DNA from 3 places in the Rhizobium sp. WYCCWR 11152 genome. Region 1 is predicted to be linked to each of the others. Evidence: riboswitches for the same ligand, from Rfam matches in the RefSeq annotation. Region 1 holds a riboswitch; each other region holds the start of a gene.
The links. A riboswitch is a leader RNA that binds a small molecule or an ion and turns the genes downstream of it on or off. The one in region 1 is predicted to bind cobalamin.
Positions count from the first base shown of each region.

Region 2: it holds a riboswitch for cobalamin, as region 1 does, so the genes downstream of both, bluB (5,6-dimethylbenzimidazole synthase) here and nrdH (glutaredoxin-like protein NrdH) in region 1, are expected to answer to the same signal.
Region 3: it holds a riboswitch for cobalamin, as region 1 does, so the genes downstream of both, G9X67_RS04980 (ABC transporter substrate-binding protein) here and nrdH (glutaredoxin-like protein NrdH) in region 1, are expected to answer to the same signal.

Region 1 covers NZ_JABFCP010000028.1:38,156-40,416, reverse strand. The annotation lists gene nrdE (class 1b ribonucleoside-diphosphate reductase subunit alpha) at 1-279, opposite strand, end outside; gene nrdI (class Ib ribonucleoside-diphosphate reductase assembly flavoprotein NrdI) at 258-662, opposite strand; gene nrdH (glutaredoxin-like protein NrdH) at 677-898, opposite strand; cobalamin riboswitch at 1,178-1,402, opposite strand; gene G9X67_RS34205 (heavy metal translocating P-type ATPase) at 1,567-2,261, opposite strand, start outside.
Region 2 covers NZ_JABFCP010000008.1:286,796-289,056, reverse strand. The annotation lists gene G9X67_RS11270 (PhzF family phenazine biosynthesis protein) at 1-67, opposite strand, end outside; gene bluB (5,6-dimethylbenzimidazole synthase) at 298-984, opposite strand; cobalamin riboswitch at 1,026-1,214, opposite strand; gene G9X67_RS11260 (MFS transporter) at 1,703-2,261, shown strand, end outside.
Region 3 covers NZ_JABFCP010000004.1:63,970-66,230, forward strand. The annotation lists gene G9X67_RS04975 (iron ABC transporter permease) at 1-31, opposite strand, end outside; gene G9X67_RS04980 (ABC transporter substrate-binding protein) at 28-1,044, opposite strand; cobalamin riboswitch at 1,221-1,477, opposite strand; gene G9X67_RS04985 (TetR/AcrR family transcriptional regulator) at 1,689-2,255, shown strand; gene G9X67_RS04990 (hypothetical protein) at 2,252-2,261, shown strand, end outside.

The DNA of each region.
Region 1 (2,261 bases):
CTCGTAATAACCCTCGGTCACGAGGTAATCGAGCTTTTCCCTCAGATTGTGGAAGAACACCGTGTTCTGGTTTACATGCTGCAGGAAATATTGCTTGGCAGCCATTCGATCCTTGTCGAGCTGGATCCGCCCCTCATCGTCATAGAGGTTCAGCATCGCGTTCAGCGCGTGATAGTCGAGGGTTTCGGCTGCCTTCGACGGCCTCTCCCCGGCGGGCTGAGCAATAGTGTGATGCGGTTTTGCGCCCGCATCCCGCGTCAGGTTTGTTCCCGTGTCCAAAATCGTTCCATTCCGTGTTTGACCTTGGCGACGTCGTCTTCGGTGCCCATGAGCTCGAACCGGTAAAGGTACGGCACCTGGCATTTCTGCGAGACCACGTTGCCGGCGAGCCCGTATGTCTCGCCGAAATTGCTATTGCCCGCGGCGATTACGCCGCGGATGTGTCCGCGGTTTTCCGCATCGTTGAGGAAACGGATCACCTGCTTGGGAACGGCGCCCTTGCCGCCGTCGCCGCTATAGGTCGGCACGATCAGCACGAAGGGTTCGCGGATATGGAATGCGTCTGCGCCACCTGGCGGAATGCGCGCCGCGCGCAGTCCGAGCTTGACGACGAACCGATGGGTGTTCTCGGATCGGCTGGAATAATAGACGATCAGGCCCATCGCTTGTCCTCACGTCAAGAGAGCGCGCTGATCATGTCGGGACGGAAGCCCGCCCAATGCTGCTCGCCGGCGATGACGACGGGCGCCTGCATGTAGCCGAGGCTGCGGACGCGATCGAGCGCTTCGGCATCCTGCGAGATATCGACGATGTCATAATCGACACCCAACCGGTCGAGGGCGCGGTAGGTGGCAGTGCACTGGACGCAGGCAGGCTTGCTGTAGACGGTAATGGTCATGATATTCCTCGTGACGACGCGATTGGGCGCAGGACATCGATCGGAAATCTGTCGATATCCGTCGAAAAGTTCTCTGATGATTTGAGCTGTGCGGCTGTTTAGCCGCTGGGCGTACTCCGCCCTCTACCTTGAGCGGGTGGCGGCCTGAACTGAGATACTGACATGACTTCACCCCGAAGTGGCTCAATGCGAAGGTTTCGGGGGCGGAGGTTCGGGCCTGCGAAACGCGATGCGGAGATTCCCCGCAGGCATGCAACGCGACCTTCCGGACACCCCGCCCGTGGACGTTTCGTTCGAGGCAGGTCTCCTGGCTCACGGGTCAAAGCGCCTGCCCAGCCTTCCCGGAGCATCATGCTCCAGTGACCTGAAATCGGACAGTTGCTCGCCGCTTACAGTTGCGGGGGCAGCTCCGGCATTGCCGCACCATGATGGCGAAGCGCACCGAATTCCCGTCTTAGCCGCCGATCCTCACGAATCGACGGAACCTCGAACACTAGATATGGTACCCGAATCGCCGATGACGTCAACAAGTTGTTGCGGCGGCGCAGCAATGGCGACAACGAATCGCCGCGCCTGTGTATGATGTGGATAATGAAGCGTTAACGGAAAAGCGCTGTGGAGAACCCATCATAAAAAGAGCCGGCAGAAGCCGGCTCCCCAAACGACATTCATATTTTTATCCGAAGCAACCGCAGTGCGTTGATCGTCACCAGTACGGTGGCGCCGGTATCGGCGAGGATCGCTGGCCAGAGCCCGGTAATGCCGGCGATCGTCGTCACCAGAAACACCGCCTTCAGCCCGAGTGCGATGGTGATGTTCTGCAGGATGTTGCGCATCGTGCGTTTGGAAAGTTCGATCATTCGCGCCACGTCGCCGACGCGTCCGTGCAGCACGGCGGCATCCGCCGTCTCCAGTGCCACATCGGTGCCGCCACCCATGGCGATGCCGATATCGGCAGCGGCCAGCGCCGGAGCATCGTTGATGCCGTCGCCGACCTTGGCGACGATGAAACCCTGGCGCTTCAATTCGCCGACGACCCGCTGCTTGTCCTCCGGCATCATCTCGCCGCGCCAGTCGATGCCGAGCATGCCGGCAACGGCTGCTGCCGTCCGCTTGTTGTCGCCCGTCAACATCATCGCCTTGACGCCTGCTGATTTGAGGGCAGCGAGCCCGGCCTCGGCATCCTCGCGCGGCTCGTCGCGCATCGCGATCAAGCCGGCCGCAACACCATTGACGAGCAGCACCGACACGCTCTTGCCCTCGTCGTTCAGCGCCGTGATGCGTGCATCCTGTTCCGCGCCGAGCGTCCCGCGCTCGCGGGCGGCAGGCGGCGACAGCAGATCCAGCGCCTCACCGCCGACTT
Region 2 (2,261 bases), on a different contig from region 1:
CACCCATTCGCTCCGAGGAAAAAACATCAACCTGTTGAAACGATAGCTCTTTAAGGTTCCTGTTCATAGCATCTCCTACTGTTCGTTCGCTAACAGCGTGCGCCAATGTCTATACACAAGGGGGCTGCAGAATGCCTTTCGGAGTAACGGATGCAGACAAAGATTTCCGCTTCGGGCATACCCGGTCTTCCAAGATATCTCGGCCTCGCACCGCGTCGGCGATACCGACATCGGTTTGCTCACCTTGACCGTCAATGGCGTGACTATGCGATTGAGGCCATGCTCCACCGCACTGCTCTAGGTGTTCAGTCCCCATCCATCATGAAAGACGAGTTCCTCGAGCGGTAGCCGCTGCCGCCAGCCTTTGACGGAGAGTTCCGGCTCGTCATAGAGCCGGTCGACGAAACCGGCACAGAGCCAGGCGACCACTTCGATATGCTCGGGTATGCCGAGAATGGTTTTCAGGTCGCCTTCACGAAAAATGCTGACCCAGCCGATGCCGACCCCTTCCGCCCGTGCCGCAAGCCAGAGATTCTGGATGGCGCAGACGGTCGAGTATGAATCCATCTTCGGATTGTGGGTGCGCCCCAGCACCACGCTGCCGCTGCGGGTAGGATCGCAGGTCACGCATATGCCGAGCGGCGCCTCGACGATGCCTTCGAGCTTGAGCGATCGGTAGGCCTGCCGCCGCTCGCCTTCGAACATCAGCGCCGCCTCCTCGTTGGCCCTCGCAAACGCGTCCTGGATGCGCGTCCGGACAGCGGCACTTTTCACCAGAATGAAATTCCACGGCTGCATGAAGCCGACGGATGGTGCGTGGTGAGCGGCCGTCAGCAGCCGCTGCACAACATCATCAGGCAAGGGATCGGGCAGGAACTGGCTGCGAACGTCGCGCCGCGTCATGATCGCGTGATAGACGGCCTCGCGTTCGGCCAAGGAAAAACCGGACGCCGCCGAAAGGGCATCCTCATCAAAGGGTCGCATCGTCAAATCCCCAACAACGCGACCGCCCCGCTGTCCGCGCGGATCGGTCTATCTTGCCAGGCCGGTCTTCTGACTCGGCGTCATCCGTCTGCCGCAGCCTTCCCGGCAAAAGGCCAGTGGCATGATGAAGCGGCAAGCGTCGGCCTTACAGCGTTGGGCACGTTCCGGTCTTGCACCGGATTCCCGATTCTCCCGCCTTATCGGCGGGCACCTGACGACGCATCTATTTCAGGAAAGCGCGGCGGCGGCAAGCTGGGCCCGATGTCGCAGTCAAGCCGGAGGCCGCGCGGTGCCGCCTGTCCCTCTCTTCCGCCGGCAAAAGGGAGCGCTGCGGTGCCACGAATCTCTTCTCCCCAGCGGGGAAAAGGTGCCGGCAGGCGGTTGAGGGGGTGAGCGGCAAAGCCGCGAATGCGCTGAGCGTAAGCGAAGGGCAATGATGAAGGGCAGCCGTGCAGCCCCCTCATCCGACCCTTCGGGCCACCTTCTCCCCGCTGGGGAGAAGAGAGCGCAAGCCGCAGCCTCAGTTCCTACATCAAACCCTTGGGAGGACAAAAGGAAACAAGACGTACGATCCCGTTTCGTCATCCACCCGCGTCGGTTTGAAGCGGCTAGGCAAGCCCCTTCACCGACAGTTTCTATGGCCTTATCACCACCGAAAGCGTATGGACTGTGACAGTCCATCGCAGCATCTCGGTTGCCCGTGCCCCGCCTCACACCCATGATCCTTGCGGTCGCCCTGTTCATGGAACAGATGGATTCGACCGTGATCGCCACCAGCCTGCCGGCAATCGCCGCCGATATCGGCACCTCGCCGATCGCGCTGAAGCTCGCCGTCACCAGCTATCTCGTGGCGCTGGCGATCTTCATCCCGATCAGCGGCTGGATGTCCGATCGGTTCGGTGCGCGCAACATCTTCCGCATGGCGATCTTTGTTTTCATGATCGGCTCGATCGCCTGCGCCTTTTCCAACTCGATCACGGCCTTCGTCGTCTCGCGCCTGATCCAGGGCGCCGGCGGCTCGATGATGACGCCGGTCAGCCGCCTGCTGCTGGTCCGGGGAACGCCGCGCCACGAACTCGTCGATGCCATGGCCTGGCTTACCATTCCCGCTTTGATTGGCCCGATCATGGGGCCGCCGATCGGCGGTTTCCTCACCACCTATCTCACCTGGCATTGGATCTTCTGGATCAACGTCCCGATCGGCGTGCTCGGCATCATCCTCGTCACGCGTTTCCTGCCGACCGTCGAGCCACGCAGTCCGCGGCCGATGGACTTCC
Region 3 (2,261 bases), on a different contig from region 1:
ATCCCTGTTGCCTGACCGACACTGCCTTCACTGCGCCAGGCCGAAGGACTTGATGCCGTTCGCCAATGTCTCGATACCGTCGATCGTGCGGATCGTCGGGTTCATCGACTGCGCGTCCATCATCACGAAGTGCTTGTTTTTGACCGCGTCCAGCTCCTTGGTCACAGGATCGTTCTCGAGGAAATCGACCTTGACCTTGGGATCGTCAGCGGCGTAACGGCGGCGGTCCATGGTCGCGAGCACGATGACGGCAGGGTTAGCCTGGGCGATGGTTTCCCAACCGACCAGCGGCCATTCCTCTTCCGTGGTGACGACGTTCTTCGCACCGATCGTCTTCAGAATATAGGCGGGCGCGCTGTTCTTGCCGGCGATGAAGGCGTCGCCATTGACCTCCTTGCTGGAGAACCAGAAGACGACGGGCAGGTTCTTGCCCGACGCGCCTGATATCGAGGCGACGGCATCCGACTCGCGCTTCTTCAGCTTGGAAATCAGCGCATCGCCGCGCTCCTTGACGTCGAAGATCTCCGAGAGCTCGGCGATTTCCCGGTAGATCAGGTCCATCGTGAACAGCTCCTTGCGCACGCCGTCGCCGCCATCAGTGTTGACCTTGGCGACGCAATCGGCCGGCGCGAGATAGGTATTGATCCCGAGATCCTTGAATTGCTCCCGCTTGCCGACCGAGCCCTGCGCGCCGACATGCCATTCGAACTCGGCCGTCACCAGGTCGGGCTCCTGCCCGACGACGGATTCGAAGCTCGGGTCGTTGTCGGCAAGCCGCTTTATCTTGCTGTTGGCCTCGGCATATTGCGGCAGGACGGGACCGACCCAGACGGCCGTTCCGGCGATCTTGTCGGCAAGGCCGAGCGAGAAGAGCACTTCGGTCATGCCCTGACCGATCGAAACGACTTTGGATGGCGCCTTTTCGAAGGTCACCTGCTGGCCGCAATTGGTGATGGTCAAGGGATATCGGGTCGCGGCAAGGCTTGGTGCCGCAAAGCCGGCGAGCCCGAAGGCAAATGTCATGGTGGCGAGAATCTGGCGCATGGAAAACCTCGATGAAGGGAAAATCACGGCCGTTCCGCGCATATGCGCGGACCGAAAGCACGCTTAGGCGTGCACTAGCCGCAGGAGGCCCAATCGAGACGGATGCATGCCGGAATTCGGCGAAGGTTCAGCAGGTCAATCATATCTGTTCCTTGTCCGGGCATCCCCGCCCGGTTGATTGGATCGTGATTGACGGCAGGTCTCCTGGCTTGCGGATATCCGTCGTTTCATCCTCCTTCCCGCGATATCTCGCAGTGGCAGGGCCATGAGCCCTTCAGAGATGGCCAGTCGCTGGCCACTCCTGAGATGATCGACAATCCGCTTACAGTTGCGGGGGCAGCCACGGTCTCGGTCCCTACTGGGTCATCCTCACCGTGTTCCCTATTAATCCCCTTGGAGTCATCTTCAGGGAACCGTCGCCCCAGTTACGTCGCCGGCCCGCCCGGCGTCAATAACTATTCCCGCGTGTCATGCCGCCTCACCGACAAATGCGCTTCATGCCGTCTCACCGCGCAAACCGCCGGTTGCCAGAAGACGTTTGACAGCAATGCTGCCATTATGGCATTAATACTGCCATGAATAAAGTGACACCGCCTCGACCCACGGCCCGCGAAGAGTTGGCGACCATCACGCAGGACCGCATCATGGAAGGTCTTGCCGCCCTGTTGCGCGCCGGTAGCGACGAGGTCACCTTCGATCTCGTCGCCCGCCAGTCCGGCGTGCCGCAGCGCACGCTTTATCGCTATTTCGCCAACAAGGAGACACTGCTCGCCGCGTTCTGGCACTGGGTGAATGCGCTGATCGCCGTGCCGGCGCTGCCGGCTTCGCCTGAGCAAGTAGTGGCGCATATTCCCGAGCTCTTTTCTGCCTTCGACCGCGACGAGCCGCTGGTGAGAGCGATGCTGCACAATCCTCATGGTCGCGCGGTGAGGCTCGCCCATGCCGAGGCGCGGCGCGAGAAGTTTTCGATCGCGCTGCGCGATGTCACCGGGACGATTCCCGCAGAAGATGCCCGGCATCTGCTCGCCGCTGTGACAGCGCTCTGCTCTGCTTCGGGATGGGAGAGCATGAAAGATAACTGGAGCCTGTCGGGCGCTGAAGCCGCGAAGGCCGCGCAATGGGCCGTGCAGGCCCTGATCGACGATGCACGCCGGCGTTCCCGCGGGACCGAGGCCCGCCAGCCGGCAACAATGGAAGGAGACGCGCGATGATTCATC